DNA from 2 places in the Amycolatopsis melonis genome. Region 2 is predicted to be linked to the other one. Evidence: predicted binding sites of a transcription regulator. Region 2 holds the regulator's gene; the other holds the start of a gene.
What was found. The regulator HspR, encoded in region 2, represses chaperone genes until heat shock. The targets are predictions, from matches to a motif close to ANNTTGAGTNNNNNNNACTCAANNT.
Positions count from the first base shown of each region.

Region 1: lon (endopeptidase La) is a predicted target of HspR. The motif match lies at 4,614-4,638, and genes of this name have one in related genera.

Region 1 covers NZ_JBDZYD010000011.1:195,938-211,265, reverse strand. Annotated here, with positions in the region: gene ABJI51_RS28805 (sialidase family protein) at 1-367, opposite strand, end outside; gene ABJI51_RS28800 (hypothetical protein) at 557-1,243, shown strand; gene ABJI51_RS28795 (YajQ family cyclic di-GMP-binding protein) at 1,345-1,836, opposite strand; tRNA gene ABJI51_RS28790 (tRNA-Tyr) at 1,966-2,048, shown strand; gene lon (endopeptidase La) at 2,197-4,599, opposite strand; partial or broken gene ABJI51_RS28780 (SAM-dependent methyltransferase) at 4,700-5,451, opposite strand; gene ABJI51_RS28775 (SAM-dependent methyltransferase) at 5,465-6,319, opposite strand; gene ABJI51_RS28770 (GNAT family N-acetyltransferase) at 6,369-7,307, opposite strand; gene ABJI51_RS28765 (putative bifunctional diguanylate cyclase/phosphodiesterase) at 7,545-10,199, shown strand; tRNA gene ABJI51_RS28760 (tRNA-Thr) at 10,280-10,352, shown strand; tRNA gene ABJI51_RS28755 (tRNA-Met) at 10,403-10,475, shown strand; gene rpmG (50S ribosomal protein L33) at 10,526-10,690, shown strand; gene ABJI51_RS28745 (MaoC family dehydratase N-terminal domain-containing protein) at 10,770-11,219, shown strand; gene ABJI51_RS28740 (MaoC family dehydratase) at 11,216-11,614, shown strand; gene ABJI51_RS28735 (SGNH/GDSL hydrolase family protein) at 11,611-12,516, opposite strand; gene ABJI51_RS28730 (hypothetical protein) at 12,552-13,508, opposite strand; gene ABJI51_RS28725 (GntR family transcriptional regulator) at 13,505-13,855, opposite strand; gene ABJI51_RS28720 (TIGR03619 family F420-dependent LLM class oxidoreductase) at 13,917-14,813, opposite strand; tRNA gene ABJI51_RS28715 (tRNA-Trp) at 15,064-15,136, shown strand; gene secE (preprotein translocase subunit SecE) at 15,163-15,328, shown strand, end outside.
Region 2 covers NZ_JBDZYD010000003.1:401,997-417,324, forward strand. Annotated here, with positions in the region: gene ABJI51_RS09845 (lytic polysaccharide monooxygenase) at 1-185, shown strand, start outside; gene ABJI51_RS09850 (DUF305 domain-containing protein) at 276-794, shown strand; gene ABJI51_RS09855 (heat shock protein transcriptional repressor HspR) at 1,156-1,581, opposite strand; gene dnaJ (molecular chaperone DnaJ) at 1,587-2,759, opposite strand; gene grpE (nucleotide exchange factor GrpE) at 2,795-3,502, opposite strand; gene dnaK (molecular chaperone DnaK) at 3,499-5,370, opposite strand; gene ABJI51_RS09875 (alpha/beta hydrolase) at 6,025-7,464, opposite strand; gene ABJI51_RS09880 (hypothetical protein) at 7,531-7,764, opposite strand; gene ABJI51_RS09885 (DUF4097 family beta strand repeat-containing protein) at 7,791-8,561, opposite strand; gene ABJI51_RS09890 (YbhB/YbcL family Raf kinase inhibitor-like protein) at 8,737-9,270, shown strand; gene ABJI51_RS09895 (purine-cytosine permease family protein) at 9,386-10,753, shown strand; gene ABJI51_RS09900 (GNAT family N-acetyltransferase) at 10,720-11,145, opposite strand; gene ABJI51_RS09905 (TetR/AcrR family transcriptional regulator) at 11,167-11,727, opposite strand; gene ABJI51_RS09910 (DMT family transporter) at 11,724-12,053, opposite strand; gene ABJI51_RS09915 ((Fe-S)-binding protein) at 12,207-14,420, shown strand; gene ABJI51_RS09920 (DUF742 domain-containing protein) at 14,742-15,179, shown strand; gene ABJI51_RS09925 (cation diffusion facilitator family transporter) at 15,197-15,328, shown strand, end outside.

The sequences.
Region 1 (15,328 bases), on a different contig from region 2:
CGGCGTCCTGCCGGTAGGACGCGGCCCACAGCAGCGTCCCGGCGCGCAGCTTCCCGACCCGCTGGGGGAGTTCGTAGACGGTGCCGCAGCACATGCCGAAGCGGCCGTCGGCGTCGTGGATCTCGCCGATCTTGTGGAACGACTCGCCCTCGTCGGTGCTCTCCAGCACCGGCGTGAACTTCCCGCCGGCGTCTTCGCTGGTCAGCGTGGCGATGATGCGGCCGCGGCCGATGACGGAGTGTTCGAGGCGGATCAGCCGCGCGTACGAGCCGTAGCCCGGGATGAGCTGCTTGCGTTCGGCGGCCTGCGCCGGCGTGAGTGTGGCGCCGATCACGGTGAGTGACAGCACCAAGGCGAGCAAGCGCATCGTGACCCTCTCCACGCGGTGACCGCGCGATTACAACACGCAGGTGGGCGAGTTCCGGGGGAGTCACGCGGCCCATTACCGCGTTCGAGGGGTTTGATATGCCCCAACGGGTGACGGCGAAGGTAACGCTTTGGCGGAGCGTGTCGAAAAGCTCACGAGAGGGACCGGCGGCGGTCCCGAGGGGGAACGATGAAACTCCGGCTGTCCTGCCTGCTGCTCCTGGCGGCGGTGCTGGCCTCGGCGTGCGCGCCCGCCGCCACCGGCTTCGGCGAGATCGTGGGAGCCGCGGGTTCCCGGCCTGCGCCCACATCGGCACCGCCGTCGACGTCGGCCGCGCCACCGGCACCCCGCGAAGTCCCGGCGGAGACACACACGGGCAAGGGCGACGGCCAGTTCTCCACGGCATGGCCCGCGGACCAGCCGGCATTCCTGACGTTCGAGTGCCCGAAGTGCTCGTCCAACGTGTTCGTGGAGACCGACGGCGCGGACGGACTCCTGGTGAACGCGATCGGCAGGTACAAGGGCACATCGTGGTTCAACGTGTCCCCGTTCGACCAGCCGGCGACGGAGATCACGGTCCGCGCGAACGCCGCCTGGACGGCAACGATCACCGACTTCCGCAGCGTCCCCGAGCTGACCGCGGGTGCGCCGAAGTCCGGCAAGGGCGACGCGGTGTTCCGGGTGGCGAAGGGCGTCACGAAGGCGGCGTTCACGGCGAAGGGCCGCGGCCACGTGGCGGTGTGGGTGACGACGGAGTCGAGCATCGACCTGCTGGTGAACGAGATCGGCGACCAGCAGCGAACGCTGGAACTGCGCGAGCAGGCCTTCCTGCGCATCGAGGACTGGGACGGCAGCTGGACGATCACGCCGTCCTGACCGCGGGGTGACCGGACGTCATGAACGAGTCGTTCATGACGTCCGGCGACCGGAAAGAGTCGTTCATGTCGCGGGGGCGGAGGCCCCGGGCGACGTGCGGCTCAGCGGTAGTTGGTGAACTGCAGCGCGATCTCGAAGTCCTTGCCCTTCAGCAGGGCGATGACCTCCTGCAGCTGGTCCTTCTTCTTGCCCGACACCCGCAGCTGGTCGCCCTGGATCTGGGCCTGGACGCCCTTCGGGCCCTCGTCGCGGATGAACTTGGCGATCTGCTTCGCCTTGTCCGAGGCGATGCCCTGGAGGATCTTGCCGCTGATCTTGTAGATCTTGCCCGACAGCGCGGGCTCGCCTGCTTCGAAGGCCTTCAGGGAGATGCTGCGCTTGATCAGCTTCTCCTTGAACACCTCGACCGCGGCCAGCGCACGCTCCTCCGTCTCGGACTCGATCGTGATCGCCTCCTCGCCGGCCCAGCTGATCGTCGTGCCGGTGCCGCGGAAGTCGAACCGCGTGCCGAGCTCCTTGCTTGCCTGGTTGAGCGCGTTGTCCACCTCCTGGCGGTCGACCTTGCTCACGACGTCGAAAGAGGGATCCGCCACGTGTCCTCACACCTCGTACTCGCTTGTCAGGGGCACCCAGCCTAGCCCCCACCGGCGGATGGGTATCCCGGTTGACCCCCGCTCGAGACCCTTGGGTAAGCTTTCCCCCGGCCGGAGCGAACCGGCCTGGGCGGGTTACCCGAGTGGCCAAAGGGGACTGGCTGTAAACCAGTTGGCTTACGCCTACGGGGGTTCGAATCCCTCACCCGCCACGTCGATTCGTGAGAGAGCCATGTCTGCGGAAAGCGCAGACATGGCTCTCTCCGTTGTGTCTTGTGGGGGCCGAGCCCCCACACCCCCGCCGGGGGCAAGCCCCCGGACCCCCGGCCGGTCACCTTGGGTGGTGAGGCACCGGTTCCGTTATGCGGCTTGGGGAACCGGGGTCGAGGCGGGGGTCAGGGCCAGGTCGAGGACCTCGCGGACGTTCGCCACCGCGTGGACGTCCAGCTCGGCCAGCACCTCCGCCGGGACGTCGTCGAGGTCCGGCTCGTTGCGCTGGGGGATGATCACTGTCTTCATGCCTGCCCGGTGGGCTGCCAGCAGCTTCTGCTTCACTCCGCCGATCGGCAGCACCCGGCCCGTCAGGGACACCTCGCCCGTCATGGCCACGTCCGCGCGGACCACGCGGCCCGACAGCAGCGACGCCAGCGCCGTCGTCATCGTGATGCCCGCCGACGGGCCGTCCTTCGGGACCGCGCCCGCCGGGACGTGGACGTGGATGCCTCGCTCGCGCAGGTCGCCCACCGGCAGCTCCAGCTCCGCTCCGTGAGACCGCAAGTACGACAACGCGATCTGGACCGACTCCTTCATCACGTCGCCGAGCTGGCCGGTCAGCTGGAGGCCGGATGCGCCGGACTCCTTGTCCGCCAGCGACGCCTCGATGTACAGGACGTCGCCGCCCGCGCCCGTCACCGCCAGGCCCGTTGCCACGCCCGGGGTTGCCGTGCGCTGTGTCGACGCCGGGAGCGACGACTCCGGGATGTGCCGCGGGCGGCCCAGGTAGGTCTCCAGGTCGGCGGCGTCGACCGAAACCGGCAGCGAAACCTCGTCCAGTGCCACCTTGGTCGCGATCTTCCGCAGCACCTTCGCGATCGTCCGGTTCGCGTCGCGCACGCCCGCCTCGCGGGTGTACTCGGCCGCGATCCGGCTGAACGCCGCGTCCGTCAGGACGACGTCCGCAGCGCCGAGGCCGGCGCGCTCCAGCTCGCGGGGGAGCAGGTGGTCGCGGGCGATGGTCACCTTCTCGTGCTCGGTGTAGCCGTCCAGCGTCACCAGCTCCATGCGGTCCAGCAGCGGGCCGGGGATGGTCTCCAGCGCGTTGGCCGTCGCCAGGAACACGACGTCGGACAGGTCCAGCTCGACCTCGAGGTAGTGGTCGCGGAACGTGTGGTTCTGCTCCGGGTCCAGCACTTCGAGCAGCGCCGCCGTCGGGTCGCCGCGGTAGTCCGCGCCGACCTTGTCGATCTCGTCGAGCAGCACCACCGGGTTCATCGAGCCGGCTTCCTTGATGGCGCGGACGATCCGGCCGGGCAGCGCGCCGACGTACGTGCGGCGGTGACCGCGGATCTCCGCCTCGTCACGGATGCCGCCCAGCGCGACCCGGACGAACTTGCGGCCCATGGCCTTCGCGACCGACTCGCCCAGCGACGTCTTGCCGACCCCGGGAGGACCGGCGAGCGCGAGCACCGCGCCCGAACGCCGTCCGCCGACCGGGCCGAGACCCGATTCGGCACGGCGCTTGCGCACGGCCAGGTACTCGATGATGCGTTCCTTCACGTCGTCGAGGCCGGCGTGGTCGGCGTCCAAAATGGCCCGTGCGGCCGCGATGTCGTAGACGTCCTCGGTGCGCTCGTTCCAGGGCAGCTCCAGGACGGTGTCCAGCCACGTGCGGATCCAGCCGCCTTCGGGGGACTGCTCGGACGTGCGGTCGAGTTTGTCCACTTCGGCCAGTGCGGCCTTCTTGACGTGCTCGGGCAGGTCGGCGGCTTCGACGCGGGCGCGGTAGTCGTCGTCCTGCGCGGTGCCGTCGAGTTCGCCCAGCTCCTTGCGGATCGCTTCGAGCTGGCGGCGCAGCAGGAACTCCTTCTGCTGCTTTTCCATGCCTTCGGCGACGTCCTTGCGGATCGTGTCGGTGACCTCCAGCTCGGCGAGGTGCTCCTTGCTCCACTCCAGCGCCTTCTCCAGGCGCGCACTGACGTCCAAAGTGGACAGAAGCTGGAGCTTCTGCGCGGTGTCGAGGTACGGCGCGTTGCCGGACAGGTCGGCGATCGCGGACGGCTCTTCGACCTGCTGGACGGCGTCGATCAGCTGCCAGCCGCCGCGCTGCTGCAGGATCGAGATGACCACGGCCTTGTACTCGGCCGCGAGCTTGGCGGTGCGGTCGTCGGTGGTCTCGGGGGCGTCCTCGGCGTGCACCCAGCGGGCGGCGCCGGGACCGTCGGCGATCCGGCCGACGAGCGCGCGGGCCGTGCCGCGCAGCAGGACGGCGGCCTTGCCGCCGGGGACGCGGCCGATGCGCTCGACCGTGGCGACGGTGCCGAACTCGGCGTATTCGCCGTGGACGCGCGGGACGATGAGGACTTCGGCCTTGGCGGCCGCGGAGGACCGGATGCCGGGGAAGGACGCCTGGCTCGGCGTCCTGGCCTGGGCGGACTCCACCGCTGCCCGCGTCTCGGTGTCGGTCAGGTCGAGCGGGACGACCATGCCCGGCAGCACGACGTCGTCATCGAGCGGGAGCACGGGCAGGAGGCGGGTGTCGGACATGTGCACTCCTCGTGTAGTTGAGTCTGCCTAGCTCAACTCTCCAATGGGCATGTTTGTTTCCCGGAGTGCGTTCGCCAACAGCGATCAGGAAAAGCACAGGTCAGCGGCCTGGGTGACGCGCGACGGCGCACCAGACGAAGGGACGCGTCTCGGCGTCGATCTCCGTCGGCGGCGACGCGGGACGCCAGTCCGGCAGCGACGTCATCCCGGGCGGCAGCAGCGGCCAGCCGCCGAACCAGGGCAGCAGCTCCTCGGCCGAGCGCAGCCACGCGGGGTTCGAGGTGTCCTGGTAGGCCTCGATGAACCGGCGGACCTCCGCCGCGCGGTCCGGCGGGGCGTCGTCGCGGCACGTGCCGTGTGTCAGCGCCGGCCAGCTGCCCGGGGCGAGCTTCGACCGGTAGGCCGCCATCAGCCCGTCCGGGTCGTCGGACGGCCCGATGAAGTGCATGACCGTGATCATCAGCAGGCACACCGGCCGCGACCAGTCGATCAGCGCCGTCGTCACGGGGTCGGCGAAGATCCCGGCGGGACGGCGGATGTCCTTCTCCGCCAGGCCCGCCCAGCCCGACGCGCCCTCGCCTTCGGGCAGCCGGTCGCGGACGATCTCGTGCACGTTCCCCGCCGTCGGCACGCCGGAGCCGAGGTCGACGAACTGCCGGCGTCCATCGCCGCCGAGACGACCCGGTTCATGAACGCCCGGTTCTGCCGCGAGATGGGCCGGATCAGCGGCCACAGTTTCTCGACGCGGCGGCCGAACTCGCGGTCGACCGCCCAGTGGTGGTTCCCGCCGAGGTACCAGTCGTAGACACGCGCCGCGGACGGCTTCTCCGTGTCGACCCCGGCGGGAGCGATCGAGCGGCTTCGCTCACGCGCCCGGCTTCTCCGCGATGCCGCACCACGCGAACGGCCGCGCCTCCGCCTCCAGGGCGTTGAGCTTCCGGTCCGGCCGCCAGTCCGGCAGGTGCACGATGCCCGGCTCCAGCAGGTTCCAGCCGCCGAACAGCGGCTCGATCTCCTCGCGGCTGCGCAGCCACACCGGGTTGCTGGTCTTGCGGTACTGCTCGACGAACCAGCGCAGCCCTTCGAGTGCTTCGCCGGTCCCGTCGCCCTCGCTCATCTGCGAGATCGCCAGCCAGCTGCCCGGCGCGAGTGCGTTCCGGTACGTCTCGAGCAGGCCCTCCGGGTCGTCGTCCGGCCCGACGAAGTGCAGCACCGCCATCATCATCAGGCAGACCGGCTGCGAGAAGTCGATGAGCCGCCGGGTCTCCTCGGCGCGCAGCACGGCCTTCGGGTCGCGCATGTCGGCCTGGACGATGCCCGCCCAGTCGGTCGCCGCCTCCTCTTCGAGGATCAGCGTCGCGTGCGCGACGGCGACCGGCTCGTAGTCGACGTACACGACCTTCGCGTCGTGCTCGTCGGGCAGCTCGGCCTCGACGACCTCGTGCACGTTCCCGGCCGTCGGGACGCCGGAGCCGAGGTCGATGAACTGCCGGATGCCCGCCCGCAGCGCCGCGCGCACCGCGCGGTTCATGAACTCGCGGTTCTGCTTCGACCCCGGGCGCACCAGCGGCCACTGCTGCTCCATGCGCCTGCCGAACTCGCGGTCCACGGCCCAGTTCTGGGTACCGCCCAGGTACCAGTCGTAGATCCGGGCCGCGGACGGCTTTTCGACGTCCACACCCTCGGGTGCTCTCGGCGCGGAATCCCGTTGATCGGCCACTTCCGGCTCCCCTCGCTGCTCGCGCGGGTCAGCCTATGCCGCCGGAGGTTCAGCGAACAGCCGGGCGGCGCTGCCAGTACGTCCACAGCGGGCGGTAGCCCTGGGCGTACCAGAACGGCGTCGACAGCGGGTTGGCCGCCGCGTGGTGCAGCAGGACGACGTCGGCGCCCTCCTCGTCCAGCACGTGGTGCGCGTGGGTGGCCAGCGCGGTGCCGACACCGGACGAGCGCGCGGCCTCCGCGACGGCCAGCGACGACAGGTAGCCGACGCGGGCCGCGGCGACGCGGCCGCTGATCCAGCCGGTCTCGCCCGGGTGCTGGACGCTGACCATGCCGAGCGGGCGGCCGTACAGCTCCGCGATCCACAGCGGCGGCTCCGGCCGCTTCAGCTGCTCGGCGAGGTCCTTGGCCAGGATCTCCTCGACGCCGTCGCGCCAGTTGACCGTGCCGTACTGGGCGTCGTAGGAGTGCAGCTCCATGCCGAGCGCCACCGCGGTTTCGAGGTCGCCGGGCTCGGCGCGGCGGATCTTGACGCCGGGGGTCCCGAGCGGGGTCGCCGGCACCATCCGCTGGGCGGGGCGGACCGCGATCACCCGCAGCGGCGCGAAGCCGTGGTGCAGCATTTCGCGGGCGCCGGCGGCGTCGCGGCTCGCGCGCGGCACGATCGCCGCGGTCTCGGTGTCGCCGCGCTCGGCGACCGCGCGCAGATGTTCATCCCATCGAGTGAGGAGGGCGTCCAGGGCGGCCGCCGGCTGCGGGCCCGCGAGCTGGAGGTCGAGCCGGTGCTCGGTCAGCGCGCGCCACGGCGCGTTGGGGGCGTCGCGGTCGACCTGGACGCGCGAGGCCAGCCCGGAAGCGGCGGAGTCACCCGTCGCCACCTCCAGGACCACGGCGTTTTCGGCCGCTTCGAACGGGGTCGAGCCGGGGAGGAGGGGATCCACCGCCGCGAGCCGCGCCGCGTGCTCGGTGGCAATCACATCGCTGTGCATGCGCCCATTGAAGCGCGACCCGAGCGAGCTTGGGCGGGGAACTGCTAGGACTGGGGAAACCCGACGTTTCACCCTTTGGTCCACGCAGGTCAGCGCGTTCTAGGCATTGTTAACCCTGGGGTGATCTCCTACTGTCTCGAAAGGGACACGGGTACGCCCTACGGGGTACGGTATGGCCCTTGTCCACACCCGAAGTCACGGATCATTGCCGGTGGACAAGCCGGGAGGGAAGGTCGGATGCCGGACACCAACGCCCACGGCGACGCCGTCGCGCAGGCGCAGCCCGGGCCGGGAGCCGCTTCCGGGACACCACCGCAGCCCGCCGCCTCGGCCGAAGCCCGCACCGACGAACGCCGGTTCCGCGCGTACACCTTCGCCGTGCTGAGCCTCGGGCTCGTCGCCGCCTTCGCCGTCGGCTCGTGGCTGCCGTTCCACTGGGACAGCAAGCTGCTGTGGATCGGCCCGGTGCTCGCGATCGCGTTCCTGCTCGCCGAGCAGCTCGGCATCAACGTCGACGTCCGCAGCGGCATCTCGTGGACCATCTCCTTCACCGAGATCCCGCTCGTCATCGGGTTCTTCATCGCGCCGTTCGAGGTCGTGCTGGCCGCGCACCTGGTCGCCGGCATCGGCACGCTGCTCGCGCGGAAGGTCGCCGGCCGCGTCCTCTACAACGCGGGTGCGTTCCTGCTGGAGATCACCGGCGCCTTCGCGGTCGCCGGCCTGGTCAAGTACGCCGTCGGCGCCGGGGTCGGCGAGAAGATCCCGTGGGTCGCGGCGCTGGCCGGGACGCTCACCGCGCCGCTGGTGAGCACGCTGCTCGCGCTCGCCGCGGTCCGCGTGCTGCGGCGCCGCATGCGGGTCAGCACCGCCGTCCGGCTCACCGCGCGGATCCTGGTCGTCGGCTTCGTCAACGCCTCCGTCGGCCTGTCCGGCTACCTCGTCATCTCGAACACGCCCAAGGCGTGGCCGCTGGTGCTCGCCGTCTTCCTCGGCCTCACCGCGCTGTACTGGGCCTACTCCGACCTGCTGCGCGAGCAGCGGGACATGGAGGCGCTCTCCGACGTCAGCCTGATGGTGGCGCGCTCGGGCCAGCAGGCCGCGGCCCGCCCGGCCAGCCGCGCCGACGAGCTCGTCGGCGGCGTCGACGTCCGCGAATGGGCCACCATCGCCGAGCGCATCAAGGACCAGCTCGCCGCGGGCCGCGTCGTGCTCCGGCTGCGGCTGGAGGCGAAGGACACCATGCGGGTCGTCGTCGCGGGCGACGACCTGCCGCCCGCCGACCCGGCCGCCGACGACCCGCTGCTGCGGCTGCCCGGCGCGCACGTCCGGCACTTCCGGATCACCGAGGCCAACCCCGACGTCCGCGCGGCGCTGCTCGACCGCGGCGCGCAGGAGGCGCTGGTCGTCCCGCTGCGCAGCGCGAACCAGCTGCTCGGCGTCGTCGAGGCGCACGACCGGCTGTCCCGGTGGCGTGGCTTCGGCAAGTACGACGTCCAGCTGCTCGGCACGATGGCCAGCCACCTCGCGACGTCGCTGGACAACCGGCGGCTGCTGGCGACCCTGCGGCACGACGCCTACCACGACCCGCTCACCGGGCACCTCAACCGGCCGGGCTTCCGGCAGGTGGCCAAGGAGCCGCTGCGGGACTTCGCCAACGCCGTGGTGCTGCGGATCGACCTCGACGTGTTCTCGACCGTCAGCGACGCGCTGGGCTACGCCTGGGCCGACCGGATGGTGATCGCCGCCGGCCGCCGCATCCGCGACGCGCTCGGCCCCGACGTCCCGCTCGCCCGGCTCGAAGGCGCGTCGTTCGCGGCGCTGCTCGTCGGCTGCCCGCCGGAGGACGCGCACGCCGCGGCCGAACGGCTGCGCCGCGAGCTGTCCGCGCCGTACCCGGTGGACCGCCTTTCGGTCGAGGCCAACGCGATGATCGGCTACGCGACGACGTCCGCGGAGGAACCGGGCGACGTCGTCGACATCGAAGGCCTGCTGCAGCGCGCCGACGTCGCGGTCCGCGCGACCAAGGGCGGCGAAGAGGTCCGCGGGTACGTGCCGAGCATGGGCCAGATCTTCCTGCGGCGCTTCCAGATGGTCACGCAGTTCCGGCAGTCGCTGGAGGACGGCCAGGTCAGCGTCCACTACCAGCCGAAGATCACCCTGCCGAACCGGCAGGTGCAGGGCGTCGAGGCGCTGGTGCGCTGGGTGCACCCGGAGTTCGGCAGGCTCGGCCCGGACGAGTTCGTCCCGGCCATCGAGGCGGCGGGCCTGATCGGCGTCCTGACGTCGTTCGTGCTCGGCGAGGCACTGAAGCGCTGCCGCAAGTGGCTCGACGAGGGCCTGCGGATCTCGGTGGCGGTCAACCTGTCGGTGCGCAACCTCGCCGACGAGAACTTCCCGGACAAGGTCGCCCGCGAGCTGGACCGCTTCGGCGTCCCGCCCGAGCTGCTGACGTTCGAGCTGACCGAGTCCGGTGTGATGTCGGATCCGCAGAAGGCGCTGCCGATCCTGCGCGAGCTCCACTCGCTGGGCATCGTGCTGGCGGTCGACGACTTCGGCACGGGCTATTCGTCGCTGGCGTACCTGCGGCAGCTGCCGGTCGACCAGGTGAAGATCGACAAGAGCTTCGTCCTCGGCATGGGCACCGACCTCGGCGACCTCGCGGTGGTCCGGTCGATCGTCGAGCTGGGCCACTCGCTCGGGCTGACGGTGGTGGCGGAGGGCGTCGAGGAGGACGTGGCCCGCGACCAGCTCGAGGCGATGGGGTGTGACGTCGCCCAGGGCTACCTGATCTCCCGGCCGCTGCCGGAGGACCGCCTGGAGGCGTGGCTGCAGGCCCGCACGGCACGCTCGCCGGGGCGGCACTCGGAGACCGTCCTGACCCTGCTGACCTGAGGTTTTGCCGTTAAGGGACCCCGGTTGCACGGCCGGGTGAAGGCCCTTGCTAATCTTTCAAAGTCCTCGCGAGAGGCCAGGCCCCTTTAGCTCAGTCGGCAGAGCGTCTCCATGGTAAGGAGAAGGTCTACGGTTCGATTCCGTAAAGGGGCTCTCGACCTCAGCCGCGTCACGCCTGCGTGTCGCGGCTTGGGTCATGTAAGGGCGGTGTAGCTCAGTTGGCAGAGCAAGCGGCTCATAATCGCTGTGTCGCCGGTTCAAGTCCGGCCACCGCTACGCGGTAACGACGGGGCCGGCCCCCGGGACCTGAGAGAGAAGGAAACGCTGTGGCTTCCACCGACGTGCGACCGAAGATCACGCTGGCGTGCGAAGAGTGCAAGCACCGCAACTACATCACCAAGAAGAACCGGCGCAACAACCCGGATCGCCTGGAGATGAAGAAGTTCTGCCCGAACTGCGGTACGCACCGGACGCACAAGGAAACCCGCTGACGTAGCGCGTTCACCCCAGCTTCGAAGAGCCGCCCCGGACCACCGGGGCGGCTTTTCTGCTGTTGGTAGCCTCCTGGTCGTGCCCTTGGACCAGTCGTTCACCGGGCGGAGCTATCCGCCGCAGACCAGCTACGAAGTCAGCCGGGAGAAGATCCGGGAGTTCGCCGACGCGATCGGCGACGCCAACCCGGTCTACCGCGACCCGGAGGCGGCCCGCGCGGCCGGCCACCCGGACGTGATCGCCCCGCCGACGTTCCTCACCATCATCAACCTCGCCGCGATCAACTCGATCGTCACCGACCCCGAGCTCGGCCTCGACTACTCGCGGATGGTGCACGGCGACCAGGGCTTCACCTACACGCGCCCGGTCTACGCCGGTGACGTGCTCGAGGTGACCACCCACATCGACAACATCATGGCCCGCGCCGGCAACGACTTCATCAACCTGCGCGCGGACATCACCGACGCCGCGGGCGCGCGGGTGTGCACCACGCGCGCGCAGCTGGTGGTCCGAGGGGAGGGCGTGTGAACACCGGCGACGAACTGCCCGCCCTCGAGGTCCGGATCACCCGTGAGCAGCTGGTGCGCTACGCCGGGGCGGCGCTGGACTTCAACCCGATCCACTGGAACGAGGCGTTCGCCAAGGACGTCGGCCTCCCGGACGTCATCGCGCACGGGATGCTGACGATGGCGGTGGCGGGCCGCGTGGTCACCGACTGGCTCGGCGACCCGGGCAGGCTGATCGACTTCAGCGCCCGCTTCACGCGCCCGGTCGTGGTGCCGAACACGCCGGAGGGCGCGCTCGTCGAGATCACCGGCAAGGTGGCCGACGTGAAGGACGACGGCATCGCGCGCGTCGACCTCGTGGTGAAGTTCGACGGCAAGACCGTCCTCGGCAAGCCGCAGGCCCTCGTCCGCCTCTAGGGCAGCTTGAGCACGGCCAGGACGGCGTCGGCCATGCCTTGCTCGCCGCGCGCGTTGGGATGCAGCGGCGCGGCGGGCGAGGCGGGCAGGACGCCCTCCACCCAGCGCTGGTCCGGGGCCGCGCAGACGTCGTGGCCCTTGCCCGGCGTTGCCGTGTCCGCGTAGCCCGCGCGGTGGGCGTCCGCCTGGTCCTCGAGCATCTTGTTCAGCTTGCCCAGCGCCGCGCGGAAGTACGCGATGTCGCCGGCGCCGAAGGGCAGGGACGGCCAGCAGCCGTCGCCGTCGGGCAGGACCGTCGGGTAGCCGACGACCACCACCTTCGCCTTCGGGGCCTTGGCGTGGATCCGGTCGAGGGCCGCGCCGATCTTCGGGGCCGTCGCGTCGATCCGCTCGGCGAGCTGGTCGTGGCCGCCCGCGGTCAGGCGGTCCTTGCACGGCGACGACGCCTGGTGCGTCGTCGCGCACGACGACGCGTACGAGAAGAAGCCGACGTCGTTGCCGCCGATGCCGAGCGTCACCAGCGTCGTGTCCGCGGTGACGGCGTCCAGCTGCGGCGGGTTCGTGCCGTTGCCGGTCTTCTGCGCCGCGGTCAGGTGGGCGGTCGTGGCGCCGCTGCAGCTGACGTCGGCGAACTGGGCCGGTTTCAGCTTCGCCGAGACCAGGTGCGGGTAGTTGTCGTCCGAGCGCTCGCAGCCGGCGGGCGTGCCCGCCTGCCGCCCGGTGCGCGGCGCGGACGTGTACGAGTCGCCGAGCGCCACGTAGCGGCCGCTGCCGCCGCCGGTGTCGGCGCCGTCCGGTGGCGCCGACGACGAGCCGTGCTGCCACTTGTAGTACCCGAAGGCCAGTACCCCGAGCACGAGCACCACGACCAGGCAGCCGCCGCCACCGCTCTTCTTCGCCACTTCTTCGTTTCTACCGAACGCGGTGCGTCCCCGGCCTAGCCAATCCGGGTGATCCGCTGCGCGATCAGGTCGTTGACCAGCCCGGCGCCGGTTTCCGGGTCGTCCACGCTCACCAGCACGGTCCGCCCGTTCTCCAGCGACAGCGCCAGTGCCGGGCCGCCGCGCACCTTGTACGCCGTCGTGCCGGTGACCGGGTTGAAGCGGAGCCCGAGCCCGCCGTCGCCGAACGTGCTCAGCTCGCGCGTGGCCGCTTCGCGGATGCTGTCCAGCTTCAGGTGCCGCCACGGGAAGCCGAAGAGACCGAAGCGGATCGTCACGCCCTTGGCGTCCACGGTCGCCTTCAGCCGGTACGTCAGCGCCGTCACGACCGCGCCGACCAGCGCGATCCAGAGGCCGGTCTGCCACGGCAGCCCGGCGGGCACCAGCGCGACGGCGACCGGGATCAGCGCGAGGACCCCGAGCATCGCCGGGTTCTCCGCGCGGCTCGACCAGAACGCGCGCTGCCCGGGCCGGAGCCCGACGCTCGGCCGGGCGGCCCCGGTTTCGCGGACCGGCGAAGGCAGGCCGCCGGCGAAGGCCGCGACGACGCCGAGTGCGGCCGCGCCGAGCAGGAACAGCACGACGACGCCGGCGCCGCGGGCGGCCTGCCAGTCCGGGACGTCGAGGTTCGCGACGAGCACCGTCAGCAGGACCGCGGCGGGCATGGCGGCGAAGCCGGCACCGACCCCGACGGTCGGCCGCGGCAGTGGCCGCCCGCGGCGCAGCGCGGCGACCGCGGTCGCCGTCAGGACCGCGACGGCGACGACGCCGAGCCCGAGGCACATGCCGGTGAACGGCCCGAGCGCGGTGTGGCCGTTCGGGCGGGTGCCCCAGTGCGTCGCGACGGGGTCGGGAAGCCGCGCCCACCAGGCGTTCGCGAGCACGCCCGCCACGGCCAGCGCGGCGCCCGGCAGCACGGCCGTGGCGGTCAGGACCCGGATCAGCTTGCTCATGAGTATTTCTCCTTCAGCACCCCGGTGAGTTCGTCCAGGCCGACGCCCGCGCGTTTCGCCTCGCGGACCAGTTCCGCGGCCAGCTCGGCCAGCCGCGCCCGGGACGACGCGCCGCCGATGACCACCGCGCCACGTCGTCGCCGCAGGTCGATGAGGCCTTCGTCGCGCAGCAGCGCGTACGCCCGCAGCACGGTGTGGACGTTGATGTCCAGCGACGCCGCCAGCTCGCGGGCGGGCGGCAGCTGCTCGCCGGGCGCCGGGCTGCCGTCGGCCATGGCGCGGCGGAGCGAAGCCGCCACCTGTTCGAAGAGCGGGACGGTCGAACTCGGGTCGATCCGGACCAACATAGTTCTAACTATAATAGAACAAAGAGACCCCGGCGAACGAGACGAGAATCACACTCAGGGTTCAGCCGCCGATCAGCTGTGCGGCGAGTTCGAGAGCGTGGTCGACGTCCTTCGCGACGTAGTGCAGATCGACGAGCACCTCGGAAATGCCCAGCTCGCGGGCCACGTCGAGGCAGGGGGCGACGTCGTCGGCGGTCTCGACGGCGGTGCCCCGGCGCGGGTTGATCCGCAGCACCCGGCGCAGCGCTCCGGGGTCGCGGCCGGCCTTCTCGGCCGCTTCGAGGGCGACCGACCAGAGCCCGGTCAGGTACTGCTCCGGCAGCCAGCCCGCCAGCCAGCCGTCCGCGCGGCGGCCGACCCTGGCCAGCGCCGCCGGCGAGAACCCGCCGAGCAGCACCGGCGGCCGCGGGTCCTGCGCGGGCCGCAGGCCCACCGTCGACGGCGCGATCCGCCACTGCGGGCCGTCGTGCTCGGCCGGGTCGCCGGTCCAGAGCGCTTCGAGCGCGTCGAGGACCTCGTCCAGCCGGCGGCCCCGGCCCGGCCACGGCACACCGGTCGCGTAGTACTCCTCGCGCAGCCAGCCCAGCCCGAAACCGACGTCGAGGCGTCCCGAGCTGGCGAGATCGAGCGAGGTCAGGGCCCGGGCGAGCAGCACCGGGGAGTAGGCGGGGCCGGTCAGCGCGCTCGTCCCGAGCCGGGCCGTGCGGGTCACCGCGGCGGCCGTCGCGAGGGTCGTGAACGGGTCGGCGAAGGTCTCGAACTCCTTCGGGTACGGGTGCTCCGGCGTCCCGCCGCCCGGGTAGACGTCGGACGGCTCGCGGGGCGCCAGGATCCGGTCGCCGACCCACAGCGAGGCGAAGCCGAGGCCCTCCGCGGCGGCCGCGAAGCGCGCGACGGCGGCCGGGTCGGCGAGCGGGCCGTACTGCGGCAGCGCGAGCCCGAGCCGCAGCCCGCTCACCGGCGCCGCGCCGGGACGACCGACGGACGGGGGGTGCACGTCATGGCCGACATCCTGGCATGATCAGGAGGTCGGCGGGAGGTTTTCCGCAGGCAGGCCGGGGTTCGGCGGTCGATCGGGGGGCGCGGTTGCGGGCTCTCGCGAGGCTTGCCGTAGACTTCGGGACTTGGAACGCACTACGGTCATCCCCGCCTGGATGGTGGGGATGCTGGAATGCGTCCTCCGGGGCTCCGAGCGATCGGGGTTCCACAGGGGTGTAGCTCAATTGGCAGAGCAGCGGTCTCCAAAACCGCAGGTTGCAGGTTCAAGTCCTGTCACCCCTGCGTAACGGAACTGGTGGAGCGGAGGAGTGGTCGTGAGCGACAGCGACGCCAGCGGCGGCGAGCAGGAGCAGGACGGCACCGGGCAGAAGCCCGAGAGCCCGTCCCGTCCCGTCACAGCCGCTGCTCGGCGTGAGCGCCGTGCGACCGCTCGCCCGGCGGGGAAGTCCGCGGCACGTGCGGACGACAAGACCC
Region 2 (15,328 bases):
CGACGACCCGGCCCCCGACGACCACGTCCACGCCGCCGTCGAGCGGAACCTGGTCCCCTGGCACGGCGTACCAGGCAGGCGACGTGGTGACGTACGGCGGCGCGAGCTACCGCTGCCTCCAGGCCCACACGGCAATCGCGGGCTGGGAGCCCCCGAACACCCCGGCCCTCTGGCAGCGCCAGTGAGAAGGTGGCCGGCGGCGGGGGGGGGGGGGGGGGGGGGGGGGGCGCCGCCCCCCCCCCCCCCCCCCCCCCCCCGCCCCGGGGGCGGCCCGGGTGTGTGGGGGGGGGGGGGGGTTGGGGGGGGGGGTCCGGGCAGCCCCCCCCCCCCCGCCCCCACCGGAGTACAACGCGGCCGACGTGATGTTCCTGCAGATGCTGATCCCCCAGAACGAGCAGGGCATCGAGATCGCCCACCTGGCGGCGAACCGCAACCTGGAAGCCGAGCTGAAGAAACTGGCGGCGGCGATCGAGGTGACCCAGCGGACCGAGACCGCCGACATGAGGAGCTGGCTGCGGGCCTGGAACCAGCCGGAGACAACGAACGCCCACGCAGGTCACGCTGGCCACGGCGCGTCTCCGGACGCGGTCGCGGCGTTGAGGACGGCCCCGGACGCGGAGTTCCCCCGCAGGTTCCTGGACGTCCTGACAGGCCAGCAGCAAGGAGCGGCCGAGCTGGCCCGCACGGAGAACGGCCCGAACGGAGGAGTCAACGCCCAGGCCCGCGACCTGGCCCGCCGGGTAGTCGAGTCCCGGACGGCCGAGGTGCGGCAGCTGCTGAATTTCAAGACGTGACCCGCGGCGCGGGGCCGCGAGCAGCCGGGAGGAGTTGCTCGCGGCCGAGCCGTTCCGGTCTGTCGTCCGGCCGCTCGCGGGACCTCGCGGTCACCCACTTGGGGCTCGCCGGTCCGGCCGGTCTGCCGCCCGGCAGGCTCTCGCGGTTACCGGCTCGGGGCTGGCCGGTCTACCCGCCCGGCCGCCCGCCAGACCTCGCGATCACCAGCCCGAAGCGCGCCAGTCCGGCGCCCGGTCGGCGAGTTCTCCGGTTCGGCGGCCGGGTACCGGGCGGCCGCCGCCGGATGCTCGCGTCCCCCACCTCCTCCGATGGGCGAAGGCCTCCCCGGTCACCCGGGGAGGCCTTCGGCTGCTGCTGGGGTCAGCGGCGCTTGGGGCGCCAGACCACCATCGCCGTCTGCTGGTTGAGCGGGACGAGGTCGCGGCGGTAGGACGCGTGCGCCGCCGCCGCGGCCTGCTCGGCCGCCGCGTAGGCCGCCGCCAGTTCCTCGGTCAGCTCGGCGACCCGGGCACGGAGCGCGTCGACCTGGTTCTCCAGCTCGATGATGCGCTTGATCCCGGCCAGGTTCACACCGTCCTCTTGGGACAGTCGCTGGACCTCGCGCAGCAACGCGATGTCCCGCATCGAGTAGCGCCGTCCGCCGCCGGGGGTGCGGCCCGGGGACACCAGGCCCTGCCGGTCGTAGGTCCGCAAGGTCTGCGCGTGCATCCCGGCGAGCTGGGCCGCCACCGAGATGACGAACACCGGGGTTTCCTCGTCGCCTTCCGGGGGTTTCCCGCCGAACATCACACTCACCTACCTTGCAGCAGCTCGGTGATCTCGGGCCGGGGGTCGTGCCCGGCCATCGCCTCGGCATACGCCTGCAGTGCCTCGCGCGCCTTGTCGTCCAGTTTGGCGGGAATCGCCGCCTGGAGCGTGACGAGCAGGTCGCCCTGCGAACCGTCGCGCTTGGTGACGCCCTTGCCGCGCACGCGCAGCACCCGTCCGCTCGCGGTGCCCGGCGGCACCTTGAGCGAGACCTTGCCGTCCAGCGTCGGCACCGTGATCGTCGTGCCGAGCGCCAGCTCGGTGAAGTCCACCGGCACGGTCAGCGTCAGGTCGAGCGACTTCGGCTTGCGGCCGAACAACGCGTGCGGGGCCACGTGCACCCGGACGTACAGGTCGCCCGCCTGCGCGCCACCCCGGCCCGGCTCGCCCTGGCCTGCCAGCCGGATGCGCTGGTCGTCGTCGACGCCAGGCGGGATCCGGACGGTCAGCGTGCGGGTCCGCGTGCTGACGCCTTCGCCGCCGCACTCCGGGCACGGGTCGTCGATGATCGTCCCGCGGCCACGGCAGTCGCGGCACGGCTCCGAGAACGCGAACGCCCCCTGGCTGCGGCTGACCAGGCCCGACCCGGAACAGGTCGGGCAGGTCCGCGGCGACGTCCCCGGCCGCGCGCCGTTGCCGCCGCACGTCCCGCAGGTCGCCGGGCTCGACAGCCGCAGCGGCAGGGTCGCGCCCTTGACCGCCTCGGTGAAGTCGATCCGGACGTCGGTCTCGACGTCGGCGCCGCGCTGCGGCCGGTTGGCCGTCGCGCCCGCCGACGTCCGGCCGCGGCCGAACAGCCCGCCGAGGATGTCGCCGAGCCCGCCGAAGCCCCCGGCCTGACCGGCGCCGGCCTGGCCGAAGATGTCGCCCATGTCGAAGCCGCCGGTGCCGCCGCCGGGGAAGTTGAACCCGCCCCCGCTGCCGAAGAGCCGCCGCGCTTCGTCGTACTCCTTGCGCTTGGCCGGGTCCGACAGCACGCCGTAGGCCTCGGAGACCGCCTTGAACTTCTGCTCCGCCTGCGCGTTGCCGGCGTTCGCGTCCGGGTGGTTCTCCTTGGCCAGCTTCCGGTAGGCCTTCTTGATCTCGTCCGCGGTGGCGTCGGAGGAGACGCCCAGCTCACGGTAGAAGTCCTTACCGATCCATTCCCGTGCGCTCATCGGGCGTCTCCTCCTCCCACTTGAACCGACAGTGCTTACTGCTGGTGTTCATCGACTCCGCCGTCGAGTGGCAGCTCGCCACCGACGGACGGGTCCACCGGGGCCGCAGCGGGCTCGTGGTCGGTCACGCCGACCAGCGCCGCCCGCAGTACGCGGTCCCCGAAGCGGTAGCCGCGGCGCATGACCACGGTGACCGTCGGGCCCGCCACGTCCGGCGAGGTGTTGTGCTGCACGGCCTCGTGCACGCTCGGGTCGAAGGGCTCACCCTCGGCGCCGAACGACTCGAGACCCGCCCGCTGCAGGCCGCTGATCAGCTTGTCCCCGACCGCCTTGAACGCCCCGGTGAGGTCACCGTGCTGCTCGGCCCGCTCGAGGTCGTCGAGCAGCGGCAGCAGGTCGTTCACCACGGACGCCTTGGCGCCGAGCACGACCGCCTCCCGGTCGCGCTCGACCCGCTTGCGGTAGTTGGCGTACTCCGCCTGCAGGCGCTGGAGGTCGGCGGTGCGCTCGGCCAGCTCCTTCTCCACGTCGGAGACGACCGACACCGAGTCGTCCACGATCGTGTCGCCGAGCGAGGGGCCCGCGTGCTCCACGGGCGCCTCCTCCGGCTCCGGCGCGGCGTGGGCCGGACCGGGCGGGCGGACCTGCCCGGTCTGGGGGTCCACCCGACGCCGATCCCGCACGACCACCGGCTCCTCGGGGCCGCGGCCCTGGTTCTCGGATTCGTCGTAGCTGTGGGTCACTTCTTCGGGTCCTCTTCGACGATCTCGGCGTCCACCACGTCATCGGCCTTGGCCTGGCCACCGGCCGCACCGGCGTCCCCGGCCGCACCCGCACCCGCGGCGCCTTCGGCGCCCGCCGCACCGGCGTTCGCGTTGGCGTACAGGGCGGAGCCCAGCTCCTGCGAAGCGGTGTTCAGCTTCTCGATCGCCTCGCGGATCTTGGTCGAGTCGGTGCCCTTCAGCGCCTCGTTCGCCTCGTCGATCGCCGACTTGACCTTGCCCTTGAGCTCCTCGGGCAGCTTGTCGTCGTTGTCCTTGAGGAACTTCTCGGTCTGGTAGACCAGCGTCTCCGCCTGGTTGCGGGTCTCCGCCTCCTCGCGGCGCTTCTTGTCCTCCTCGGCGTGCGCCTCGGCGTCCTTGACCATCCGCTCGATGTCCTCCTTCGGCAGCGCGGAGCCACCGGTGATGGTCATCGACTGTTCCTTGTTCGTGCCCAGGTCCTTCGCGGTCACGTGCACGATGCCGTTGGCGTCGATGTCGAAGGTGACCTCGATCTGCGGCACGCCACGCGGGGCGGGCGGGAGACCGGTCAGCTCGAACATGCCGAGCTTCTTGTTGTGCGCGGCGATCTCACGCTCACCCTGGAACACCTGGATCTGCACCGACGGCTGGTTGTCGTCCGCGGTGGAGAAGATCTCCGAGCGCTTGGTCGGGATCGTGGTGTTGCGCTCGATGAGCTTGGTGAACACGCCACCCTTGGTCTCGATGCCCAGCGACAGCGGGGTCACGTCCAGCAGCAGGACGTCCTTGACCTCACCCTTGAGCACACCGGCCTGCAGGGCCGCGCCGACCGCGACGACCTCGTCCGGGTTCACGCCCTTGTTCGGCTCGCGGCCGCCGGTCAGCTCCTTGACCAGCTCGGCGACGGCGGGCATGCGGGTGGAACCACCCACGAGCACGACGTGGTCGATGTCGCCGACGGAGATGCCGGCGTCCCGGATGACGTTGTTGAACGGCGCCTTGGTCCGGTCGAGCAGGTCCGAGGTGATCTTCTGGAACTCGGCGCGCGACAGCGTCTCGTCGAGGAACAGCGGGTTCTTGTCCGCGTCCACGGTGATGTACGGCAGGTTGATGCTGGCCGAGTTCGAGCTGGACAGCTCGATCTTGGCCTTCTCCGCCGCCTCGCGGATGCGCTGCAGCGCCATCTTGTCCTTGGTCAGGTCGATGCCGTTGGCGGCCTTGAACTTGTCGACCAGCCACTTGACGATGCGCTCGTCCCAGTCGTCACCACCGAGGTGGTTGTCACCGGAGGTGGCCCGGACCTCGACGACGCCCTCGCCGATCTCCAGCAGCGAGACGTCGAAGGTGCCACCACCGAGGTCGAAGACCAGGATGGTCTGCTCCTTCTCGCCCTTGTCGAGGCCGTACGCCAGGGCGGCGGCGGTCGGCTCGTTGACGATGCGCAGCACGTTCAGGCCGGCGATCTGCCCGGCCTCCTTGGTGGCCTGCCGCTGCGCGTCCTCGAAGTAGGCGGGGACGGTGATCACCGCGTCGGTGATCTCCTCGCCCAGGTACGCCTCGGCGTCCCGCTTCAGCTTCATCAGCACGCGCGCGCTGATCTCCTGCGGGGTGTAGGCCTTGCCGTCGATCTCGGTCTTCCAGTCGGTGCCGATGTGCCGCTTCACGGACCGGATCGTCCGGTCGACGTTCGTCACGGCCTGGTTCTTCGCCGGCTGACCGGTCAGCACTTCACCGTTCTTGGCGAAGGCGACGATCGAGGGGGTGGTCCGGGAGCCTTCCGAGTTGGCGATGACCGTCGGCTCGCCGCCCTCAAGGACGGCGACGACCGAGTTGGTCGTGCCGAGGTCGATGCCGACCGCTCGCGCCATGGTGCTTTCCTCCTGTGTAAGCCTGCTCTGTTCGTGACCTGCACGTTCGTCCCCACCTTGAGCGGGGCCCTGGCAAGTTCTATCCGGCCTTCACGCACCTCGTCAAGCTGGACTTGAGTCGACTGCGCTCAACCTTCGTACCCAGCCTAACGAGCCGGTCCGGGTTCTTGTTCCCAGGTTCGGCGGGCGAGGGCCGCGGAAGCTGCTGTGACGCCGCTCACCTGCGCTTTTGCCTGGTTCCGGCGGCTCGCGGTGGGGTGAATCGCCTCACCCGGGCGGGCCGGGCTGCCTCGCCGGGGCCCGGCTGAGCGAACGCCGGGTAGCCGCTGGACGCCACCGCCTCCGCCGGGCCGCCGCGCCGCGCACTGGCCCGGCCCCCGCGGCCGAGTGCCCGCCTCGCCAAGGTTCCGGGACTGCTGCTCCGGACGGCCCTGCGCCTCCAGGCGGGCCGACCAACCCTTCCCGCCGAGGCACCGCCCGGCACGCCCCGGACCAGCCTCGCCAAGCTCCGGGCCGCACGCCGACGCCCCTCCACGCCCCGGCCGAGCCGCCGCCCGCCTCCGGCCGAAGGCACCGCCCACCGGCCGTCGAGCCCATCGGCCCCTCGGCTCGCCTGCCGAACCCACCCACCGGCCGTCGCGGGCCGATCTCTCCTCACCCGCACACCGCCCCACGCGCCGGGACGGTGCCGCTCACCAGATAGCCCACCTCGGCCACGCGGGCGCACGCCGAGTTGAACAGGCCCGTGTGGCCGTCGTCCGTGCGGGTGAGCAGTGCTGCTCCGTCGATGCTCGCCGCCAGTCCGCGGGCCCACGCCAGCGGTGTTGCCGGGTCGTGCGCGCCGCCGACCACCAGGAGCGGCGGGGTCCCGTGCACCGGGTGGGGCTGGGGTGGGTTCTTCGCGGGGACCGGCCAGCCCGTGCAGCCGCTGGTGAAGTCCCAGTACTCCGAGTACCGCCAGCTGTGCGGCGCGGCCACGCGGAGCAGCCCGGCCATGACGGCCATGTCCGCCGGGCCGGTGAACGGCGACGGGAAGTCGTGGCAGCCGATCGCGCGGTACGCCCCGTAGATCGGCGACCGGAACTGGTTCCGCTCGGTCAGGCCCTTGGCGTCCGGGAACTCGCCGCCGGCCGCGGCCAGTGCCCTGCCCAGCGCCGGCCACTCCTCCCGGAGATACAGGTGGTTGTAGACGCCCGCGGAGACCTCGTCGGCCGTCGCCGGGCGGCCCAGCTCGCTCGACCACACCGTGCCGCGTGCCGCCCGCGCCACGACGTCGTCGTAGAAGCGGAGGACGTCCTGGCCGTGCAGCGCACAGCCGGCCGAGCCGCGGCACCAGGTCGCGAACCGGCCCAAAGCGTCCTCGGTGGCCGCCGCCTCTTCGAGGATCGCCTGGCGCAGCGGGCGGGCGTGGTCGACCGCGCCGTCCAGCACCATCGACCGCACCCGGCCGGGGTGCTTCGACGCGTACACCGCACCCAGCTCGGTGCCGTACGACAGGCCCAGCCAGGAGATCTTCTGCTCGCCGAGCGCGGCCCGGATCGTTTCGATGTCCTCGGCCGCGCTCTGCGTGTCCGCGTTCGCCAGCAGCGGCCCGGTCCTGGCCAGGCAGTCTTCGCCCGCCTTCCGGTTGTGCGCCACCAGCGCGTCGAACGCCCGCCGGGTCGAGGGGAACCGGTCGACCGCCGGATCCCACAGCGCCGGGTCACACGTGATCCGCGGCGTGCTGTACCAGTCGCCGCGCGGGTCGAAGCCGACGATGTCGAACCGCTGCCGCAGCTGCGCCAGGTCCGGCGAAGCGAGCCCGCCGTACTGCACGAACCCGACGCCGGAGCCGCCCGGCCCGCCCGGATTCACCAGCAGGGCACCGATCCGGTGGGCCGGATCGAGCGCGGGCAGCCGGGCCAGCGCGAGCCGCGCCACCCCGGCGGACGGCCGGGCGCGGTCTATCGGGACTTCCACCGTCGCGCACTCGGCCGCCGGCTCCTGCCGCGTGGCACACGCCCGCCACGGCAGGCCCGACGCTTCGGCCACGGCTGGCACCGCCGCCATGATCACGACCGCGGCGACGACCGCGGCTGCCTGGCGGATTCCCATGACGTTTTCCTCCCCTTGCACGCCGTCCTTCGGCGTACCCCATTCCTAACAGCGACCACCGACAGTTCAGGAGCGGCGGGTCGTCCAGGAAACGAGGGAGAAATCGGGGTTTCCTTGCGGCACAACGACTTTCGTCGAGGTCTCGGACCAGGAAGTCACTCGATAGTGGGAATCCGCGGACGCCGGCACCCCCAGCGCCGGCGTCCCGCCCCCGTCCACCCGGGCGAAGCCCACGACGCCGAGCATCGCCAACGCCCCCAGCAGCGCGGAAGCCAGCACGCGCCGTTCGATCTTGCCCATCGGAAATGCCCCCGTAGTAAGGAAAGTCAGGCCGCGCGGACCGTGACGCTGCCGCTGTCGGTCGTGAGGTCGAGCGTGTGCGGTGCGGAACCGTCGTTCGGGACGTCGATGTCGCGGTGCCCGCTGTCGCTGGTGCCGATGACGTGGTAGGACCCGCCCGGCACGGTGACGTCGATGCTGCCGCTGTCGGCGTTCACCTTGACGTTGTTCGCCTGCGTCAGCGTGAAGTCGACGCTGCCGCTGGACGAGGTCACCTCGACCGGCCCGCGCACGCCGTCCCCGTTGATGCTGCCGGAGTCGCTGTGCAGCTGGACTTCGCCGACGTTCCGCAGGTCGATCGAGCCACTGTCCAGCCGCAGCTTCACCGCGCCGGAGACGTCCTCGACGCGGGCGTGCCCGGAGTTCGCCTGAACGTCCACACTCGACACCCCCGAGACGTCCAGTCCCCCGGATTCGAGCTTGCCGCTGACCGGAATGCCGGCGGGCACGACCACCTCGTAGTCGACCGAGCAGTTGGTTCCGCAGTCGGCGAGCACGAGCTGGTCGCCCTCGACGCGGTAGAAGGTGTCACCCGGCTTGCTCCGCCAGTGGTAGCTCACCTTTTCGTGCACCGTCGACGGCCCCGAGCCGGTGCGGATCCGGACCGAGCCGGAGTCGCCCGCGAGCTTCACGCTGCGGATGGTCTGCGCAACGGTGCTGGTGTTCTCGTAGTCCGATCCCCAGCCCCAGCCGAACGCGGTCGCCAGCCCGACGCCGATCAGGACGATGCCACCCAGGGCCAGCAGCGGACGCGCCATGGTCGTGGTCCCCTCAAGTCTCGTTTCCCTCTGCGCCGAGAACGTTATGGCCGGGTGAGCCCGCCGTACATGGGGGTATCCCCCCGAAAGACCCTGAGATCCCTCCCTGAGACGCGCGGGGCGGGCTCGGGGCCTAACCTGGCGCACGTCTGGAGTTCCGTGATCAGGAGGATCCATGCCGCAAGCACCCGGTCCGTACGAATCCCTGCCCGAAGTGCCGTCGTTCACGCTGCGCAGCAACGACGTCGCCGACGGCGAAACCCTGGCCACGCCCCAGCTGTCGGGCATCTTCGGCGCCGGCGGCGAGGACCGGTCGCCGCACCTGGCGTGGGAGGGCTTCCCGGCGGAGACGAAGAGCTTCGCGGTGACCTGCTACGACCCGGACGCCCCGACCGGCAGCGGGTTCTGGCACTGGGCCGTGTTCAACATCCCGGCGTCGGTGACGGAGCTGGCGTCCGGCGCGGGCGACGGCTCCGGCCTCCCCGAAGGCGCGGTGACGCTGAAGGGCGACGGCGGCGTGAAGCGGTTCCTCGGCGCGGCGCCGCCGCCCGGGCACGGCCCGCACCGGTACTACTTCGCGGTGCACGCGCTGGACGTCGAGAAGCTGGAAGTGCCGGAGGACGCGACGCCGGCGTTCCTGGGCTTCAACATGTTCGGGCACACCCTGGCCCGCGCGGTGATCACGCCGGTGTACGAGAACAAGGGCTGAGTTTTCGCCCGCGGGCCCGGTGCCGGATCGGCGCCGGGCCCCTTTTTGTCGGTGCCCGATGACACACTGCGGTCATGTCACCACCAACGGCAACGACGAACACTGGAGGTTCCCTGTGGCGGCAGCCCTCGAACGCAGGTCCATCGACCCGGTCCCGGAAAGCGAACGGCACGGCCATCCGCGCAGCCTCTTCACGCTCTGGTTCGCGGCGAACATGCAGATCACCTCGGCGGTCACCGGCGCGCTGACCGTGCTCGTCGGCGTGCATCCGCTGTGGGCGCTGGTCGCCGTCCTGTGCGGCAACGTGCTCGGTGGCGTGCCCATGGCGCTGCACGCCGCGCAGGGGCCGAAGCTCGGGATTCCGCAGATGATCCAGTCGCGCGCGCAGTTCGGCGTGTACGGCGCGGTTCTCCCGCTCGTCCTCGTCGTCGTGATGTACCTCGGGTACTTCGCCAGCGGCAACGTACTGGGCGGGCAGGCGGTCGCGCAGATCACCGGGCTGCCGGTCGACGTCGCCATCTGCGGGTACGCCGCCGCGTCGGCGCTCATCGCGATCGTCGGCTACCGGCTGATCCACCGGTTCGGCTGGGTGGCCTCGGCACTGAGCGTCGTGGTCTTCGTCTATCTCACCGTCCGGCTCGTCGGCGGCCACGACCTCGGCGCGGTCCTCGGCGCACCCACGCTGGACTTTCCGAAGTTCCTGCTCGCCCTGTCCCTCACGGCGTCGTGGCAGCTGACGTTCGGCCCGTACGTCGCCGACACCTCGCGCTACCTGCCGTCGGGCACGTCGGTGCGCGCGACCTTCTGGTGGACCTACGGCGGCACCGTTCTCGGTGCCACGTGGGCGATGTCGTTCGGCGCGCTCGCCTACGCCTTCGCCGGGAAGGCGTTCAAGGGCCACGAAGTCGCGTACGTCGTCGGGCTCGGCGGCGAGGCGCTGCTCATCCCGTTGCTGTTCGCCATCGCACTGGGGAAGTTCACCGTGAACGTCCTGAACATCTACGGCGGCTCCATGACGGTCGCGACAGCGCTGACGGCGTTCAGCCGCCGGGCCGTGCTGTCACAGCGGGCGCGGGTCGGGTACATCGCCGTCGTCGGCGTGCTCGGCGGGGTCATCGCGGTGCTCGGGCGCGGGGAGTTCCTCGGGAACTTCGTCCTGTTCCTGGACTTCCTGCTGTACTTCCTGACGCCGTGGAGCTCGATCAACCTGGTCGACTTCTACCTGGTGCGAAAGGAGTCCTACGACCTCGAGGCGATGTACGACCCGGGCGGCCGCTACGGACGCTGGGCCGCGCCGGCACTCATCGCGTACTTCGCCGGAATCGCCGCGCAGATCCCGTTTTCGAACGTCGAAGGCGTCTTCGTCGGCCCGATGGCCCCGGTGCTGGGCGGCGCGGACGTCTCGTGGCTGATCGGCCTGGCCGTCCCCGGTGCTCTGTACGCCGTCCTTCAGCGCACGTTGACGTTCTCGCGTTCGAGGTAGTGGCCCTTGGTGTGCTCGGCGAACCCGAACTGCCGGTACAGCCCGTGGGCGTCGGCGGTGTGCAGCATCCAGCGGAACCCGGCGCCGGGGCCGTTGTCGACGATCTCGCGCACGATCTCCTTGCCGAGGCCGCCGCCTCGCGCGGATTCGACGACGAAGACGTCGGCGAGGTAGGCGGAGGAAACACCGTCGGAGAACGCCCTGGCGAAGCCGACCTGCTCGCCGTCGCGGTACGCGCCGACGACCCGCCACGACGCGGCGATCGCGGCTTCGACCTGCTCCCGAGTGCGCCAGCGGGCCCAGTACGCCTCGGTGGAGAGGAACTTCCACACCACGTCGAGGTCCAGCCGCGTCCGGTCGTCGTCCAGTTCGTACTCACCGAAGGTCCGCATGATCCGAAGCTAACCGGCCCGTCAACGCGGTTTCAGCAGGTAGTCCACCACGGGACGCAGTTCGTCGGCCGACGGCGGCTCGTCGTCGATCAGGCCCTGGATCAGCAGCCCGTCGATCCCCGCCAGGAAGACGCGGAACGCCACTTCGTCGTCGTGGCGGACCATGGACGTCAGGACGTCGAGCCAGCGGCGGGCGGCCGGGCGCAGTTCCGGCTTCCGCGCCGCCAGCAGGTACAGCTCGTACTCCGCCATCGTGCGCCCGCGCCGCGGCCCCAGCGCCTCGGCGAGCAGGCCGGCGACCTCCTCGGCGCCGCGCGAACCACGCGACCGCGCCCGGTCGATCATCCAGTAGACCTCGGTCGCCATGTCCCTGGCGCACGAGATGAGGGTGGCGACCAGCAGGTCGTCCAGCGACGAAAAGTGGTAGGTGGTGGACGTCGTCGGGACGCCGGCTTCGGCCGCGACCGTCCGGTGGGTGACGCCCGCGACGCCGTCGCGCTCGATCACCCGCAGCGTCGCCTCGATGATCTCCGCGCGCCGCTTCTCCCCGCGCGCCTTACGCCCGTCGACCTGCAGTTTCACGTCGATGCACTCCCGAGTTCGATCAGCACGACACCGCCGATGACCAGCGCCAGCCCGGCGATCATGGCCGCGTTGAGCGGCTCCTTCAGGAACACGACGCCGACGGCCGCGACCAGGGCGACGCCTGCCGCCGCCCAGATCGCGTAGGCGACGCCGATCGGCATGCCCAGCTTGAGCACGTAGGACAGCGCGACGAACGCGACGGCGTACCCGGCCACCACGACGATCGACGGCCCGAGCTTCGAGAAGCCCTCGGAGAGCTTCAGCGAGACCGTCGCGGAGACCTCGGCGGCGATCGCCAGCGCGAGGAGAAGGTACGCACCCATAGGGTGAAAACTACCTGAACGATCGTCCCAAAACAAAGAGCGACGTACACCACATCGGTGGGACTTAGGGCCACTCAACGGGTTACTCATCGGTAGGAAGCATTAGTCTGCCGGCTACCACCACGAATCATCCGGACGAAAGGCACCCGAACGATGGGCGCTCTACAACTGACGCTGGGCGGCATCGCCGTCGTCCTCGGCGTCGTCGCCTGGGGGATGTTCGCCGCGACGATCGCGCGTTTCGTGCGCGTCATCCGTCTCGGGCAGCCCGACTCGACCCGCAACGGCCCGTTCTGGCCGCGGTTCAAGACGCTGGTCAAGGAGTTCGCCGCGCACACGCGGATGAACCGCAAGCGCAGCGTCGGCCCCGCGCACTGGCTGGTCATGTGGGGCTTCCTGCTGGGCTCGCTCGCCCTGTTCGAGGCCTACGGCGAGGTCTTCGTCCCGACCTGGGGCTGGCCGATCCTCGACGACTTCCCGCCGTTCCAGCTGCTCATGGAGCTGCTCGGGCTCGGCACCATCGTCGGCATCCTGGTCCTGATGGCGATCCGCCAGCGCAACCACCCGCGCCGCGCGGACCGCCAGTCGCGCTTCCAGGGCTCCAACTTCAAGTGGGCGTACTTCATCGAAGCCGTCGTGCTCATCGAGGGCATCGGCATCATCGGCGTCCGCGCCGCGAAGTCCGCGCTGAACACCCACGAGGGACCCCTGTGGGCGTCCTTCGTCTCCAACCCGATCGGCCAGCTGCTGCCGGCCAGCCCGAACCTCGTCACGATCTTCGCGTTCGTCAAGCTGATGAGCGCCACGGTGTGGCTGATCGTCGTCGCGCGCACGATGACCATGGGCATCGCGTGGCACCGCTTCAGCGCCTTCTTCAACATCTACTTCAAGCGTGAGGCCGACGGCGGCGTCGCTCTCGGCGCGCTCAAGCCGATGATGAGCGGCGGCAAGGTCCTCGACCTCGAGGAGGCCGACCCGGACGAGGACACCTTCGGCGTCGGCAAGATCGAGGACTTCAGCTGGAAGGGCTGGCTGGACTTCTCGACGTGCACCGAGTGCGGCCGCTGCCAGGAGCAGTGCCCCGCGTGGAACACCGGCAAGCCGCTGTCGCCGAAGCTGGTCATCACGCAGCTGCGTGACCACGCCTACGCGAAGGCGCCGTATCTGCTGGCCGGCGGCAAGCGCGACATGGCGGGCGACGAGATCGGTCTCTCCGGGGACAACATGTACGCCGGGATCGACGTCCTCGCGATCGCGGAGTCGCAGAAGGCGCTGGTCGGCGACGACGGCGGCGTCATCGACCCCGACGTCCTGTGGTCCTGCACCAGCTGCGGTGCCTGCGTCGAGCAGTGCCCGGTCGACATCGAGCACGTCGACCACATCGTCGACATGCGCCGCTACCAGGTGATGATCGAGTCGGCGTTCCCCAGCGAGCTGAACGGCATGTTCAAGAACCTGGAGAACAAGGGCAACCCGTGGGGCCAGAACGCCAAGGACCGGCTGGCCTGGACCGAGGACCTCGACTTCGAGGTGCCGGTGTTCGACGGCGACCTCGGCGACGCCGAGTACCTGTTCTGGGTCGGCTGCGCCGGCGCGTTCGAGGACCGCGCGAAGAAGACGACGCGCGCGGTCGCGGAGCTGCTGCACATGGCGGGCGTCAAGTACGTCGTGCTGGGCTCGGAGGAGTCCTGCACCGGTGACCCGGCGCGCCGCGCGGGCAACGAGTTCCTGTTCCAGATGCTCGCCCAGCAGAACGTCGAGGTGCTGAACTCGGTGTTCGAGGGCCGCGAGCGCAAGGCCCGCAAGGTCGTCGTGACCTGCGCGCACTGCTTCAACACGCTCGCCAACGAGTACCCGGAGCTCGGCGGCCAGTTCGACGTCGTGCACCACACGCAGCTGCTGAACCGCCTGGTGCGGGAGAAGCAGCTGGTGCCGGTGGCGCCGGTCGCGCAGGACGTCACCTACCACGACCCGTGCTACCTCGGCCGCCACAACAAGGTGTACGAGGCGCCGCGCGAGCTGGTCGGCGCGACCGGCGCGCAGCTGCGGGAGATGCCGCGGCACGGCGACAAGTCGATGTGCTGCGGCGCCGGCGGCGCGCGGATGTGGATGGAAGAGAAGATCGGCAAGCGGATCAACATCGAGCGCGTCGACGAGGCGCTCGGCACCGCGCCGTCGAAGATCGCGACCGGCTGCCCGTTCTGCAAGGTGATGCTGAACGACGGCCTCACCGCGCGCCAGAGCGACGGCAGCGCGAGCGAGAAGGTCGAGATCGTCGACGTCGCGCAGATGCTGCTGGAGGCGGTCAAGCGCAAGCCGGAGCCGAAGCCGGTGCCGCTCGGCGCGCCGTCGCTCGCGGACGAGTAGACCCGCGAAACACCACCGGCCCCGGCCAGGATTTCCTGGCCGGGGCCGTTTTCTTTACCCGCATCACGCATTCATGTAGTTGATTCACTACCGGTTGTCACCGAGGAAAATTTCGACGTTTGAGACGTCCACTACCTGGGATTTCGTGACGGTAATCGATTTCGCGAAAGATGTTCATGATAATCACCGAAATGGCCTATCAGGTCAGCGACAAACGTGGCCCTGCCCCCTGGACAACGGGCGTATCCTGGCCTTTCCTCGCCGCCGACGTTGCCAGCGAGGGCAACTTTGACGATCACTGATTCAGGGGGCGGGCGAAGGATGGGCGACGACCGGCAGAGCACGACGACCGGGCGGCACGCTCTTCGCGACTTCCCGGCCGACGTCGAGGACCGCATCGCCGAGCCCGTCATGCCCACCCAGCGGACGCTGGTGCGGCCGTACGTCCTGACCCGCGGCCGGACGCAGTCGCGGCGGCACCTGGCCATCGAAGCACTCGTCTCGACGCGGGCCGACGCGCACTGGAACGCCGCCCGGCTGACCGGCGAGTTCCGCTCGGTCCGCTCGCTCTGCTCCCGCCCGCGGTCGGTCGCCGAGGTCGCGGCCACGCTGAGCGTGCCGCTGGGCGTCGTCCGGGTGCTGCTGGACGACATGGCCGAGCAGGGCCTGGTCACGATCCACGACAGCCGCGTCAGCGCCGACGGCCGTCCGGCCATGGCGCTGATGGAACGCGTTCTGCACGGCCTGCGGCGGCTCTGAGCACTACGCTCACGAGAGTGAGCGAGGAACCTGGGAACTCCGGCGGCGAAAGCACCCTGACCGTCCTGCTCGCCGGTGGGGTGAACCTGGCGATCGCCGTGATGAAGCTGGTCGCCGGCATCATCAGCGGCTCCGGCGCGATGCTGTCC